2 regions of the Streptomyces sp. NPDC002690 genome follow, and region 1 is predicted to be linked to the other one. Evidence: riboswitches for the same ligand, from Rfam matches in the RefSeq annotation. Region 1 holds a riboswitch; the other holds the start of a gene.
The links. A riboswitch is a leader RNA that binds a small molecule or an ion and turns the genes downstream of it on or off. The one in region 1 is predicted to bind cyclic di-AMP.

Region 1 (11,562 bases):
CAAGGGCCCGCAGGCGTGGCCCGGGTGCGCGGTGATCTCCGGGCTGGCGCCCGCGGGCAGCCTCATCGGCGTCGACCCCGGCTCCACGTCCGCCACGGACGCGGGCGCCTCGGCCGGCACGATCCCGGACGCGGACGGCGCACCCGTCTCCACCGGCACCACGGACCCGACCGACACCTCGGGCTCGACCGGTGCCTCGGACTCCGACGGCACCACCGGGAGCAGCGCCACGCCGAGCCCCGACGCCTCCGCGACCCCCGCGCCCTCCGGCTCGGCCACCCCGGGCGCCACCACGCCCGGCAAGAGCGGCGCGAAGAGCGGGGCGACGGACGCGGCGACCGGTGACACCGCGACGGGCGGCAAGCACCGCGGGACGCCCGACCCGGACGAGGCCGCAGCCGACGCCTCGCGCGACACCGGCCGGCACGCCTCGCGCGGGGACAGCGACGCGCGCGACGACACGGCCCTCGCGACGGACGGGACGTACACGGTCCAGTCCGGCGACAACCTCTGGGCGATCGCCGACGCGCAGCACCTCTCCGACGGCTGGACCGAGCTCTACCAGGCCAACGAGAGCGTGATCGGATCGAACCCCGACCTGATCCTGCCCGGCCAGGAGCTCGACCTGAGCACGGCCGCCGCCCCTGCGGCGACCGACTCCGCTCCGGCCGCGACGGACACCGCGTCCGGCACCGCTTCCGACACGCCGGAGACCACTCCCGACACGGCGGAGACTGCTCCCGCCAACTGATCCAATTCGGGAAAACGCCCCAAAAAGAGGGGTAGTTAAGGGGCCTATGTCCACTTTTGCGAAAGTGAGACATGGGTCTCTTCGCTGTTCCGGCGTGTCGCGGTCGCGGGGGTTCGCGAATGTCCGCTTTGACCTGCGGAAACGGTTATTCAGGCGTGGCCAGTAAGGTCTGATTGTCTGATATGTCCATCATTGAATGTGGGGGTTGCCTCTGTTTACGGTCAGAACCGCTCGCACCGCGGGCCCCGTCGACCGTCACGCCGAATCCTGCCGTCGGTCGAAGGGAACAGACGCGTAAAGCGCCGTAGGCAGGAGCGGGGGACCCAGGTAAGCCGCCGGTATCGGACGGCCCGTCGGAAACGACGGGAGGCCGGGACCGGCTAGGGGTTAAGCCACACGCAAGGACGTGTGGCCGGGCACTCATTGGCCCGAACCCGACAGCTCACCTCGTAGGCGTCGGTGAGGAGACGTTCCATGCTGCTGTCCAGCAACGGTAAGCACCGCCGCTCGTCCAAGGCCGTCCGTGTGGCCACGCTCGCCGGCGTCGCCGGTGCCGCCATCGCCCTCCCGCTGATGGGCGCCACCAACGCTTCCGCCGCCTCCGTCGCCACCTGGGACGCCGTCGCCCAGTGCGAGTCCGGTGGCAACTGGTCCATCAACACCGGCAACGGCTACTACGGCGGTCTGCAGTTCTCGCAGTCCAGCTGGGCCGCCGCCGGCGGTACGAAGTACGCCCCCCGCGCCGACCTGGCGACCAAGGAGCAGCAGATCGCCACCGCCGAGGTGCTGCTCGACCTGCAGGGCCCGGGCGCCTGGTCCTGCGCCGGCGCCGGCAACCTCACCAACGACGGTGTGGACCCGGGCGTCGACACGGGCTCCTCCGCGAGCACCGGCTCGACCGCGACCGACGACAGCGCCTCCACGGCGACGCCGGACCGCTCCACCGACTCGCAGACCGCCTCCCGCAGCGAGGAGCGCCCCGCCGCGAAGTCCGAGACCGTCACCACGCCGACCGGCGACAAGGTGGAGAAGGGCGACGGCGAGTACAAGGTCGTCACCGGCGACACCCTCAGCACCATCGCCGAGAAGCAGGGCGTCAAGGGCGGCTGGCAGAAGCTGTTCAAGCTGAACCACGACATCGTCGAGGACGCCGACCTCATCTTCCCGGGTCAGCAGCTCCACCTGAAGTAGTCACGAACCACTCCTCCCCGGAAGCGGGGTGTCCGGCGGCACCCCTTTCCCACTCCCTGGCCCGGCGCGCACTCCCCCCGCGCGCCGGGCCAGGGCCCTTTCCGGGCCGGGTGCGCGCGTACGTCCCGTGAGCGGCGTACAGGTGAAGAAGAGGAGAGAGGGCGGGCCGCCACCCCGGCCGTACCGCGGACTGCCGACCTCCGTATGGCCGGACGTTATGTTCCGTACGGAAACAATGTGTAGGCTCGCCGTGTCACTGGACGGACGGTCGGCTGGCCGATGTCCTGTGTCCGGTTAGGCTCTAGTCGCAAGGCTCAAGAGCCCCGCACAGTCAGCGTCACATCCCAGAAGGAGATGCTCGTGCCGTCCATCGACGTCGTCGTAGCCCGGGAAATCCTCGACTCGCGGGGTAACCCCACGGTCGAGGTCGAAGTTGGTCTCGACGACGGCAGCACGGGCCGTGCTGCCGTTCCGTCCGGCGCCTCCACCGGCGCGTTCGAGGCCGTCGAGCTTCGCGACGGCGACCCCAAGCGTTACCTCGGCAAGGGCGTGGAGAAGGCCGTCCTCGCCGTCATCGAGCAGATCGGCCCGGAGCTCGTCGGCTACGACGCCACCGAGCAGCGCCTGATCGACCAGGCGATGTGCGACCTGGACGCCACGGAGAACAAGGGCTCGCTCGGCGCCAACGCCATCCTCGGCGTCTCGCTCGCCGTGGCCCACGCCGCCTCCGAGGCCGCCGATCTCCCGCTCTTCCGCTACCTCGGCGGCCCGAACGCGCACCTGCTGCCCGTTCCGATGATGAACATCCTGAACGGTGGGTCGCACGCCGACTCCAACGTCGACATCCAGGAGTTCATGATCGCCCCGATCGGCGCGGAGTCCTTCTCCGAGGCCCTTCGCTGGGGTGCCGAGACGTACCACACGCTGAAGAAGGTCCTGAAGACCAAGGGCCTCTCCACCGGTCTCGGCGACGAGGGCGGCTTCGCCCCGAACCTGGAGTCCAACCGCGCCGCCCTCGACCTCATCGTCGAGGCCATCAAGGAGGCCGGTTTCGTCCCCGGCCGCGACATCGCGCTCGCGCTCGACGTCGCCGCGTCCGAGTTCTACAAGGACGGCAAGTACGAGTTCGAGGGCAAGTCCCGCTCGGCCGCCGAGATGACCGAGTACTACGAGGAGCTCGTCTCCGCGTACCCGCTGGTCTCCATCGAGGACCCGCTGTACGAGGACGACTGGGCCGGCTGGAAGGTCATCACCGACAAGCTCGGCACCAAGGTGCAGATCGTCGGCGACGACCTCTTCGTCACCAACCCCGAGCGCCTCGCCCGTGGCATCGAGGAGGGCTCGGCCAACGCCCTGCTCGTCAAGGTCAACCAGATCGGCTCGCTGACCGAGACCCTGGACGCCGTCGAGCTCGCGCAGCGCAACGGCTTCAAGTGCATGATGTCCCACCGTTCCGGTGAGACCGAGGACGTCACCATCGCCGACCTCGCCGTCGCCGTGAACTGCGGTCAGATCAAGACCGGCGCCCCGGCCCGCTCGGACCGCGTCGCCAAGTACAACCAGCTGCTGCGCATCGAGGAGATCCTCGACGACGCCGCGGTGTACGCCGGCCGCTCGGCGTTCCCCCGCTTCAAGGGCTGATCCGCGGCCCGCGAGGGCCCGCTCCACCAGCCTCCGTCCGTCCCCGCACTCGGTCCCGTACCGTGTGCGGGGACGGACGTGCGTGACGGGGAGGCATGAACATGGCCGTGAAGGACCGCGACCGGTTCTCCACCGCGACCAGGCTGCGGCTGCTCGGCGAGCAGACGGCGGCCCGCGTCTACCGCTCCCAGAACCGCCGCCAGGCCCACCGGTCCCGGCTCACCGGCCGCGCCGCGTTCCTGGCGCTGATCGTCTGCACCCTGATCGTGGCGTTGGCGTACCCGATGCGCCAGTACGTCTCCCAGCGCGAGGAGATCGCCGACCAGGAGCGGACCCTCCAGGACGCCGGGAAGCGCGCCGAGGAGCTGCGGGACGAGAAGGCCCGCCTCCAGGACGACGCGTACATCCGCCGCCTCGCCCGCGAACACCTCCACTACGTCCTCCCCGGCGAGACCGGCTACACCGTGGTCGATCCCGACGCGGCGGACGACAGCCGGGGCGAACCCGGCGCCAGCGGCCGGCCCTGGCACTCCAACCTCTGGGACGGCGTGGACAGCGCGGACGGCTCCGGCAGCGACTCCGACGGCGACTGAGCCACGCCCCCGCCCGGCCAGGCACACTGGTCCGAGCAGAAACGCGTTCCGGCGCACCGCACCGCAGCGCGATCGGATCGCACCGCACCGCACCGCAATCGGATCGCACCGCAATCGGATCGCACCGCACTCAAGAGCAGCACCTTCGAGCAGAACCAAGGCAGGCATGGACACCGCCCCTCCGCAGACCGAATCCACTCCGCCCACCGACGCGGACATCGCCGCGTTCGAGCAGCAGCTCGGACGGCCGCCGCGCGGGCTGCGCGCCATCGCGCACCGCTGCCCCTGCGGCAACCCGGACGTGGTGGAGACCCAGCCCCGTCTGGAGGACGGCACGCCGTTCCCGACGACGTTCTACCTGACGTGCCCGCGCGCCGCGTCCGCGATCGGCACGCTGGAGGCGAACGGCGTCATGAAGGAGATGACCGAGCGCCTGGGCACCGACCCGGAGCTCGCCGCCTCCTACCGCGCGGCCCACGAGGACTACCTCGCGCGCCGCGACGCCATCGAGGTCCTGGAGGGCTTCCCGAGCGCCGGCGGCATGCCGGACCGGGTGAAGTGCCTGCACGTCCTCGTCGGCCACTCGCTGGCCGCCGGACCCGGCGTGAACCCGCTCGGCGACGAGGCCATCGCCATGCTGCCCGAGTGGTGGGCCAAGGGCCCCTGCGTCACGCCCTGCACGCCCGAGAAGACGGCCGGAGAGACCGCGTGACCACGACCCGGGTGGCGGCCATCGACTGCGGCACCAACTCCATCCGGCTGCTCGTCGCCGACATCGACCCCGCCACCGGTGGCTTCACCGAGCTGGACCGCCGGATGCGGATCGTCCGCCTCGGCCAGGGCGTCGACCGCACCGGCCGCCTCGCGCCCGAAGCGCTGGAGCGTACGTTCGCCGCCTGCCGCGAGTACGCCGGGGCCATCGAGGAGCTCGGCGCCCAGAAGATCCGCTTCGTCGCCACTTCCGCCTCCCGCGACGCCGAGAACAGCGCCGACTTCGTCCGGGGCGTCCACGAGATCCTCGGCGTCGAACCCGAGGTGATCACCGGCGACCAGGAGGCCCAGCTCTCCTTCGACGGCGCCACCAAGGAACTCCACGGCAACAGCGGCCACGGCTTCGCCGCCCCGTACCTCGTGGTCGACATCGGCGGTGGCTCCACCGAGTTCGTCCTCGGCGACGACACGGTCCGCGCGGCCCGCTCGGTCGACATCGGCTGCGTCCGCATGACGGAGCGCCACCTCGTCCAGGACGGCGCGAAGATCGACCCGCCGACCGAGGCCCGGATCGACGCGATCCGCGCCGACATCGACGCGGCCCTCGACCTCGCCGCCGAGACCGTCCCGCTCACCGGGGCCACCACCCTCGTCGGCCTCGCCGGCACGGTCACCACGATCGCCGCCATCGCGCTCGACCTCAAGGAGTACGACTCCGAGGCCATCCACCACTCCCGGATCTCCCTCGCCCTCCGGGCGGTGTCGTCGTCCGCCTGCGTGGCGCCCTCGGCCGCGGCTGCCTTCTCGCGCATCTTGCGCACCAGCTCCGCCTTCTGGTCGGCGGCGCCCTGGCGGTCGAGGTTGCGGTGCGGACCGTTGTTCTGGCGCTCGGTGCGGGACTGCCGCTTGCGCTGGCCGCCGCCCATGCCCACGGGGTTGTTGATGTTCTTGCTCATGCGGGTTCTCCCGGAATGACGTGAAGTGATCTACGGATGCATCGGTGGGGGACGGGCGCGGCGCGTCGAGGGACGTCAGCGGGGGCCCGTCACGCTCTCACTCGTACATCAGATTCTGGAAGAACATGCCTACGACGTTACCCGGTCCCGTAGGCCCGGTGCGCCAGGCGTTTCGCGGGCCCGCCGCCCGCACCCGCCCCCGTCCGGTCCGCCGCCGCAGCCGTGCCGGCCGGGCGGCCCGTACCCTCTGCCGTGTACCACGGGCGTGGTACGCGGGCGGGCGTCCACCGTGGCGGTGGTAGCCCGACTCCGTCCCTGGGGATGACCGCCGGAGGACGGTTCGCGGGGAGACTGTTCCTGCCGGACGGCAGACGTCGGGGGACACGACGGCACGCGTCCGGGACGCGTGCGGACGGAAAGGGAGCGGCGGATGAAGAAGTGGGTACGGCCACTGGTCGGAACGGTCCTGCTCATCGTGGGTGTGGTGTGGTCGCTCCAGGGCTCCGGCGCCATCGACAACAGTAAGGTGATGTCCGGCGAATCGCAGTGGCTGGTCATCGGTCTGGTCGTGGCCGTCGCCGGGCTGACGCTCCTGGTCAGCGGTCTCCGGAAGCTGCGGGCCGGCAGCCGATGACCGGGGGCGGCGCGGGCGGACCGGCCCGGGGAAAGGGCGAGGAGCGGCCCGTCGGACGGCGGATCATCCTCGGCGCTCTGGGGCTCGGCGCCCTGGGCGTGGCCGGGGGCGCGACCATTCAGCGCGGGCTCGACAACACGCTCGCCTCGGTGGCGAGCAAGGACCCCACCGGTCTCTTCTCGGTGTTGCCCGGCGCCGGCGGCTTCCGCTTCTACTCCGTCGCCGACAAGGTGCCGCACCGCTCCGCCGACGACTACCGGCTGACCGTGGACGGCCTGGTGGACCGCCCCGCCTCGTACACGCTGGCCGAACTGACGGCCATGCCGAGCACCCGCCTGGTGCGGGACGTGCAGTGCGTCACCGGTTGGCGCGTGCCCAAGACGGCCTTCACCGGGGTCACGCTCTCCCACCTGCTCGACGTCTGCGGAGTGCGGCCGGAAGCGAGCGCGGTGCGGTTCACCTGCTTCGACGGGGTCTACACCGAGAGCCTCACCCTGGACCAGGCGCGCCGCGACGACATGCTGGTCTCCTACCGGATGCGGGACGAGCCGCTGACCGCCGCCCACGGCGGGCCGGTGCGCCTGTACGCCGCCCCGATGTACTTCTACAAGTCGGCCAAGTGGCTGTCCGGCATCACCGTCACCGACCGCGTCCAGCCCGGTTACTGGGAGCGGTACGGCTACGACGTGGACGGCTGGGTCGGCGAGTCGAACGGACGGGACGATGAACCCACCAGCTGAACGACCGGACCTGATACGGCGGTTCACCACCGCCGAACGCTGGATCCACCGGTGCACGGCCGCACTGGTGGGAACCGCACTCGTCACCGCAGCCCTCCTCTACCTGCCGACGCTGGCCGAACTCGTCGGACGGCGGCGGCTGCTGGTGACCGTGCACCAGTGGGCGGGCATCGCCATGCCCGTACCGCTCCTGGCGGGCCTGGTCTCGCGCGCGTTCCGCGCCGACCTGAGCCGCCTCAACCGGTTCGGCCCGCACGACCGCGGGTGGGTGCGGGCGGGCCTGCGCAAGCGGCCCCGTACGGCAGGAAAGTTCAACGCCGGGCAGAAGCTGTACGCGAACGTCCTCGCCGGAGCCCTGCTCGTCATGATCGGTACCGGGCTCCTCATGTGGTTCACCGGCCTCGCACCCCTCCTGTGGCGCACCGGAGCGACCTTCGTCCACGACTGGCTGGCCCTTCTCGTCGCCGCCCTGATCCTCGGCCACATTCGGATGGCCGTCCGTGACGCGCAGGCCCGCCGCGGGCTGCGCACCGGGGAGGTCCCACGGGACTGGGCCCGGGCACACCACCCGCTGTGGGAGGAGGAGAACCCGGCCCCCGCAGCCGCCCGGGAGACATGAGAACGCACCGGGCACCCGTCACAGGCATCCGATCGGCGGTGAGGAACCTCGCCGACCGTCCGGCCCGGCACCCGTTCGCCGTGGACGCCGTGGCCGCGGTCTGCTGCGTACTCATCACCGGACCGGTCATGATGCTGACGTCGCAGCAGGGGCAGGCCGCCCTCCGCCCGGCCGGAGCGGTATCCGCACTCTGCAGCCTGCTGGTGCTGGGCGCCCATCGGTGGCCGCGCGCGACGGTGTGGGCCACGGCGGCGACCAGCGTGCTGCTCCTCGCCCTCGTCCCCGACATGCCGCCCCCGCCCGCACCGGCGGTCGCCGCACTCTTCCTGCTCGCGGCCCGGACCGACCGCCGCACCGCCGTGCGCACCAGCGCGGCGGTGGGCGTCGCGATGACCGCCGCCGCGTTCGTCGTACGCCCACAGCTCTCGGCCGTGGAGTCCAACCTCGCCCTTCTCGCCTGGACCCAACTGCCCACGGCGGTCGGGGACGCGGTACGCAGCCGGCGCGAACTGCTCGCCTCCTACCGGGAACGCGCGGAGCACGCCGAGGCGACCAGGGAGGACGAAGCGCACCGGCAGGTCGTGGCCGAACGGATGCGCCTCGCCCGGGAACTGCACGACGTCGTCACCCACCACCTCACCCTGGTCAACGCGCAGGCCGGAGTGGCCCACCACCTGGTCCGCCAGGACGCCGAGCGCGCCTACGAGGCCCTCGGGCAGATCCGCGACACCAGCCGAGCGGCACTCGACGAACTGCGCGCCACCGTGGGCCTGTTGCGCCAGACGGACGAGCCCGACCAGCCCCTCGCCCCCGCACCGGGGTTGCGTGACCTACCCGCGCTGCTGGACTCGTTCCGCCACGCGGGCCTGCGCGTGGAAGCCCGGTACGACACGCCGCCGACCCCCCTTCCGCCGCTGACCGACCTGGCCGCCTACCGGGTGGTCCAGGAGGCGATGACCAACGCGCGCAAACACGTCGCCGACGCCCGGGTGTCCGTGGTCGTCGCCGTTCACCCGGCCCACCACCCGGCCCGCTTGGAGGTCTCCGTCACCGACGACGGCGGCACCGGACCGGGCCCCGGCCCCGGCACAGGCCTGGGGCTGATCAGCCTCACGGAACGCGTACGCGCGACGGGCGGAACCCTGCACCACGGGCCGCGAACGGCAGGCGGGTTCCGGGTCCGCGCGCTCCTGCCCCTCACCTCGAACACCCCTGCGCAGGACGGCCCTGCGCAGGACACCCCTGCGCAGGACGGCCCCCGGGAGGGCGGATGAGTATCCGGGTAATTCTCGCCGACGACCAGGCGCTCCTGAGAGGGACCTTCCGCATCCTGTTGGAGGCCACCCCGGGCATCGAGGTCGTCGGCGAGGCGTGCGACGGGACGGAGGCCGTGGACCAGGTCCGGCGCCTGCCGACGGACGTGGTGCTGATGGACATCCGCATGCCCGGCCTCGACGGGATCGAAGCCACCAGGATCATCACCGCCGACAAGGATCTGCCCGGGGTGAAAGTGCTCATCCTGACCACGTTCGAGACCGACGAGCACGTGGCGGAGGCGCTGCGGGCGGGGGCGAGCGGATTCGTCGGCAAGGGCATCCACCCCCAGGAGCTGATCGACGCGATCAGGACGGTCGCCGCGGGTGACGCGCTGCTCTCGCCCGTCGCCACCCGCTCGCTGATCCAGCGCTTCCTCGCCCGTACCCCTCCGCCGCGCACCATCGCGCCGACGCTGGAGAGCCTGACCGGACGCGAGCGCGAGGTGGTGGTGCTGGCGGCCACCGGCCTGTCCAACGACGAGATCGCGGATCACCTCGGCATCACCGTCCTCACCGCGAAAACCCACGTGAACCGGGCCATGGTGAAACTGGGAGCGCGGGACAGGGCGCACCTGGTCATCGCCGCCTACGAGGGCGGACTGGTCCACCCCGCACGGTGAACGGGCCCCGCGCGGGGGAGTCCTTACGGTGCGCGGGTCACTCGCAGGCGGCCGACTTGTCCACCGCCGCGGTGTAGCTGGTGATCAGGTTCTTCATGGCTGTCTTGTCGTCGATGCCGGTGTCCAGGACCTGGATGATCGCGAAGAGGTCCAAATCCGGGTGTTCCGACGATGTGCACGAAGCGGTCTTGCCCACACCGGCTTTACCGGTCCAGACGTACCGGTAGTCGTCCGTGGTCTCCCCGTCGTCCGTGTAGGCGTACGCCTCCGCGACCGTCGTTCCGGTCTCCCCTCTTCCCCACCACGCCTGGGTGAGACGCAGGGCCACCCTGCCGTCCACGGACACGACGCAGCGGGTCGTCCCGCCGTTCGGCTTCGAGATCGCCGAGGTGACGGATTCCCCGCCGGGTAACGCTGCTTTCACCTGCGCGGGGTCGACAGTGATGCCGCACAGGGGGGTGGGCACGGTGTAGTTCTTCGCGGCCGGTTCGTCGTCGGAACATGCCGACAGGGTGGAGGCGAGGACGGCGGCTGCGGACAGGGAAACGGCCGGGCCGATGAACCGGTGGCGCCGGAGGGTTCCGTGGACAAACAACGCGATTGGCCTTTCTGGATGTGTGCAGGGGTGATCGGGCGCGGCCGTTCTCGGACGGTCGATCACATGCGACAGGCCGTCCCGGGGGTGCGCCTTCGTGGCAATACGGTGCGCCGTGGGTTACTCACAGTCCTCCGACCGGTTCACCGTCTCGGTGTAGCTGTTGATCAGGCTCTTCATGGCCGTCTTGTCGCCGGCGCCGGAGTCGAGGACTTGAATGATCGCGAAGAGGCGCATCTCCGGGTGCTCCGGCGACGTACACGAAGCGGTTTTGCCCACACCGGCCTTGCTGGTCCAGACGTACCGGTAGTCGCCCGTCGTCTCCCCGCCTTTCGTGCCGGAGTACGCCGCCGCGACCGTCGCCCCGGTGTCCAGGCGACCCCACCACGCCTGGGCGAGGCGCAGGGCCGGCTTGCCGTCCACGGACAGGTCGCAGCGGGTCGTCCCGCCGTTCGGCTTCGAGGTCGCCGAGGTGAGGGAATCCCCGCCGGGCAGCAGAGTCTTCACTTGTGCGGAGTCGACCGCGACCCCGCACAGTGTGGTGGGCACGGTGTAGTTCTTCGCGGCCGGCTCGTCGTCGGAGCATGCCGAGAGGCTGGAGGCGAGGACGACGGCGGCGGACAGCGAGACTGCCGGGCCGATGAATCGATGGCGGCGGAGAGTTCCACGGACGGACAACGCGAGGGGCCCTTCTGGATGCGGACAGAGGTGATCGGGCGCGGCCGTTCTCAGGACGGCCGATCACATTCGACGGGTCGTCCCGGTGGTGTGCCTCGCTGCATATGGTGCGGTGGGGGTCACTCGCAGGCGGCCGACTTGTCCACCGCCGCGGTGTAGCTCGTGATCAGGCTCTTCATGGCCGTCTTGTCGTCGATGCCGGAGTCCAGGACCTGGATGATCGCGAAGAGGTCCATCTCCGGGTGTTCCGACGACGTGCAGGAAGAGGTCTTGCCCACACCGGCTTTGCCGGTCCAGACGAACCGGTAGTCGTCCGTCCTCGCTCCGCCGTCCGTGTAGGAGTACGCCGCTGCGACCGTCACTCCGGTCTCCCCTCTTCCCCACCATGCCTGGGTGAGGCGCAGGGCTGCCTTGCCGTCCACGGACACGTCGCAGCGGGTCGTCCCGCCGTTAGGCTTCGAGAGCGCCGACGACAGAGAGTCGCCTCCGGGCAGCGCTGCTTTCGCCTGTGCGGGGT
Region 2 (3,212 bases), on a different contig from region 1:
CCGGGTATCCGGGCACCCGGGCGTGGAGGGCGTGCGGCATCCGAGGCGACCGCTCGGCCGTTTCCGTACGCGGGGCACCGGCGCTCGCCGAACGGTGTGGAATCCCCGCTCCGACGGACCGGTGCACCCGGCGTACGCCGGCGGTGGGGGGCGCTCGACGGGGAGCTGTGCGCTCCCCCCTATGGACGACGAGGAGTCGCCGCGCGGCGCGGCTCGGGCCGGCCCGCGCGGGGCGCGGTAGGTTCCGCAGCCGTGGCGGGACAGGGCAGGAGAAGCACAGAGGTGGGGAAACGGCTGTACAGGGATGGCTGGATGTCCGGGGGTGTGCGTGCCCGGCGATTCGTGCGGGTCCTGCCTGCCCTGCTCGTTCTCGGCGGACTCGTCTTCGACATCGCGTCACCGCCCCGCTTCACGGCGGTGCCGCTGTTCGTCGCCGCGCCCCTGATCGCCGCGCCGTTCGCCTCCCGGGCCGGCACCGTCCGGATCGGTGCCGCCTCGCTGGCCGCCGTCATCGCGATGCGGGTGTACGTGGGCACCATCGGAGAGATCGTTCCGATCATCGAGACGCTCACCGTGGCCACCACGGCCGTGCTGGCGCTCGTCATCAACGCGGTGGTGCGGCGCGGCAACGAGCAGCTCGCGTCCGCCCGGATCATCGCGGAGACCGCCATGCGCGCCGTGCTGCCGGTCCCTGCCGACCGGGTCGGCGGGCTCCACGTCGCCGCGCGGTACGAGGCGGCGCAGGCGGACGAGTACGTCGGCGGCGACCTGTTCGCCGTCGCGGACACTCCGTACGGCGTACGCCTCGTACTGGGCGACGTACGCGGAAAGGGGCTCGACGCGGTCGAGGCGGTGGCGGTGATCATCGGCGCGTTCCGGGAGGCCGCGGAGCAGGAGGAGACGCTGGAGGGGGTGGCGCAGCGGCTTGAGCGCGCGTTGGCCAGGGACGCGGCGCGGCGCGGGGGGCTGGACCCGGTGGAGGGGTTCGTCACCGCGGTCCTGGCCGAGATTCCACAGGGCTCCGCGACTCTGCGGATCGTCAACCGGGGTCACCCCGAACCGTTGTTGCTGCACGCCGGGGGCGCGCTGGACGTGCTGCGGCCCAGTACCCCCGCGCTGCCGCTCGGTATGGCACTGGGAGCCTGGCCGGACCGGGCGGACGAGTGGGACCTCCCGCCGGGCGCGACCCTGTTGACCTACACGGACGGGCTCTCCGAGGCGCGCGACGCGGCGGGCGTGTTCTACGACCCGGCAGAGCGGCTGCGAGGCCGGATCTTCCCCGGTCCCGACGAGCTGCTCACGGCGCTCACCGACGACGTCCGGCTGCACACGGGCGGGCGCTCGACGGACGACCTGGCGCTGCTCGCGGTGGCCCGGCCGGCGGAGGACCAGCCGGAGCGCCGGACCACCGTGCCGATCGTGGGCCGCGGCGGCGGCTGACGCGGTTCAGGGCGCCGTGGTGATCCCCCGTGATCCCCCTGCGGACGGCCCCGCGATCCCCCTGCGGACGGCCCCGCGATCCCCCTGCGGACGGCCCCGGGGTCAGCCGCCCGGGTCCGGCGACGGTCCGTAGCAGAGCGGTACCGCTCGATAACATATGACACACCGTCAGAAAAGCCGGGTCGGGCCGCTCGTCCGCAAGTCGCCCCGCTAAGCGAGGAAATGCCCAGGTAAATCCCGGCCCGAAGTGGGAATGATCAAGAGGAACGGCTTGGAATCGGAGTCGTCTGTCTATTAACGTTCGATAACGCAGCGCGGTCGTCCCAGCCGTCGTCAGAGACGGCGCCGTGCGCGAGCGCCGAATTCCGCAAGGGAACCGGGGAACCACCTTCTTGGGGTGAATCGGACACCTGTGTCTCGACAGAGACGCCAGGCGCCCGTAGGAGACCTTCCTGCTCCGAACCCGTCAGCTAACCCGGTAGGCGAGAAGGAAGGAAAGGAGTGCGCCCACGTGGCGTCCAACCAGCCTGCCCCCGAAGCCCCGTCACCCTTCGCCACTCGCGAGGGTTTCGGCTCTCCCGGCAACGCCGACAAGGCCTGGGAGGAATGGAACCCCACCGAGGATTCCCTCCGCCCCGTACGCGGCCGGCACCGCGTCGCCAAGCAGCGTGGTCTCGCGCGTAGTTCCACCGTCCTCGGGGTCGGCGTCATCGCGGCCGTCGGTGCGGGCGGCATGGCCACCGCGCAGAGCAAGCCGCCGGTCTCCATCTCTCTTCCCGATTCGCTCGCGGACAACCTTCCCGACGCCAAGTCCCTTCCCGGGCTGGGCGCTCTGATCACCGCGGTCGAGTCCGACGACACTCCCGCGCCGGTGGCGGCGGCCGCGCCGTTCACCACGGCCGGGCTCACCACGGCGGAGACCGAGCAGGGCGCCACCGACGCGGGCGAGGCACTGCGCGCCCGCATCCTCCAGCAGGCCGAGCAGCAGCAGTCCGCCGCCGACGCGGAAGCGAAGGCGGCCCAGGAGGCGGCTGCCGCGACCAAGGCCGCCACCGAGGCGAAGAAGCAGCAGGACGAGGCCACGGCGAAGGCCGCGGCGGAGAAGAAGGCGGCCGAGGAGGCCGCGGCGAAGAAGGCCGAGGCCGAGAGACTGGCCAAGCTCGCCGCCAGCTACTCGCTCCCCACCTCCGCGTACACGATCACCTCCACCTTCGGCGAGGCCGGCACGATGTGGGCCTCCGGGCAGCACACCGGTCTCGACTTCGCCGCGCCGACCGGTACCCCGGTCAAGGCCGTGCACGGGGGAACGGTCAAGTCGGCGGGCTGGTCGGGCTCGTACGGGTACCGCACGGTCCTGGAGCTCGATGACGGTACGGAGATCTGGTACTGCCACCAGTCCTCCATGGACGTCGTCGCCGGCCAGCAGGTCAACACCGGCGACACCATCGGCCGCGTGGGAGCCACCGGCAATGTCACCGGCCCGCACCTCCACCTCGAAGTCCACACCCCGGACGGCACCGGCATCGACCCGATGGCCTGGCTGACCGGCAAGGGCCTCACCGTCTGACGCCTCCGGGCCCGCACCGGTCCGGCGCGCCGCGCGGGGTCCGTGCGGCGCGCGTAGGCCCCGCCGGACCCGGCCCGGGCGCCTCCCCAGCCCCGGCAGCCTTGACGCTCCCCCCCGACGTCAGGGCTGCCGGCCCCCCTCGTCCCGCCGGAATCGCGGCTGGAGCTCCGGAAGCGGAATACGATCTCCCGTCCGTTCCGTTGCA

Region 2: another riboswitch for cyclic di-AMP. It lies ahead of ACWD3D_RS11905 (M23 family metallopeptidase); the one in region 1 lies ahead of ACWD3D_RS13420 (transglycosylase family protein).

Annotation. Positions count from the first base shown of each region.
Region 1 covers NZ_JBSFVR010000081.1:7,557-19,118, reverse strand. Annotated here, with positions in the region: gene ACWD3D_RS13425 (transglycosylase family protein) at 1-751, shown strand, start outside; cyclic di-AMP (ydaO/yuaA leader) riboswitch at 1,042-1,222, shown strand; gene ACWD3D_RS13420 (transglycosylase family protein) at 1,226-1,942, shown strand; gene eno (phosphopyruvate hydratase) at 2,297-3,583, shown strand; gene ACWD3D_RS13410 (FtsB family cell division protein) at 3,685-4,176, shown strand; gene ACWD3D_RS13405 (DUF501 domain-containing protein) at 4,343-4,888, shown strand; partial or broken gene ACWD3D_RS13400 (Ppx/GppA phosphatase family protein) at 4,885-5,634, shown strand; partial or broken gene ACWD3D_RS13395 (DUF6243 family protein) at 5,709-5,813, opposite strand; gene ACWD3D_RS13390 (hypothetical protein) at 6,274-6,477, shown strand; gene ACWD3D_RS13385 (molybdopterin-dependent oxidoreductase) at 6,474-7,217, shown strand; gene ACWD3D_RS13380 (cytochrome b/b6 domain-containing protein) at 7,201-7,836, shown strand; gene ACWD3D_RS13375 (sensor histidine kinase) at 7,833-9,110, shown strand; gene ACWD3D_RS13370 (response regulator transcription factor) at 9,107-9,772, shown strand; gene ACWD3D_RS13365 (hypothetical protein) at 9,810-10,367, opposite strand; gene ACWD3D_RS13360 (hypothetical protein) at 10,488-11,045, opposite strand; gene ACWD3D_RS13355 (hypothetical protein) at 11,165-11,562, opposite strand, start outside.
Region 2 covers NZ_JBSFVR010000067.1:20,367-23,578, reverse strand. Annotated here, with positions in the region: gene ACWD3D_RS11910 (PP2C family protein-serine/threonine phosphatase) at 313-1,440, shown strand; cyclic di-AMP (ydaO/yuaA leader) riboswitch at 1,787-1,940, shown strand; gene ACWD3D_RS11905 (M23 family metallopeptidase) at 1,952-3,007, shown strand.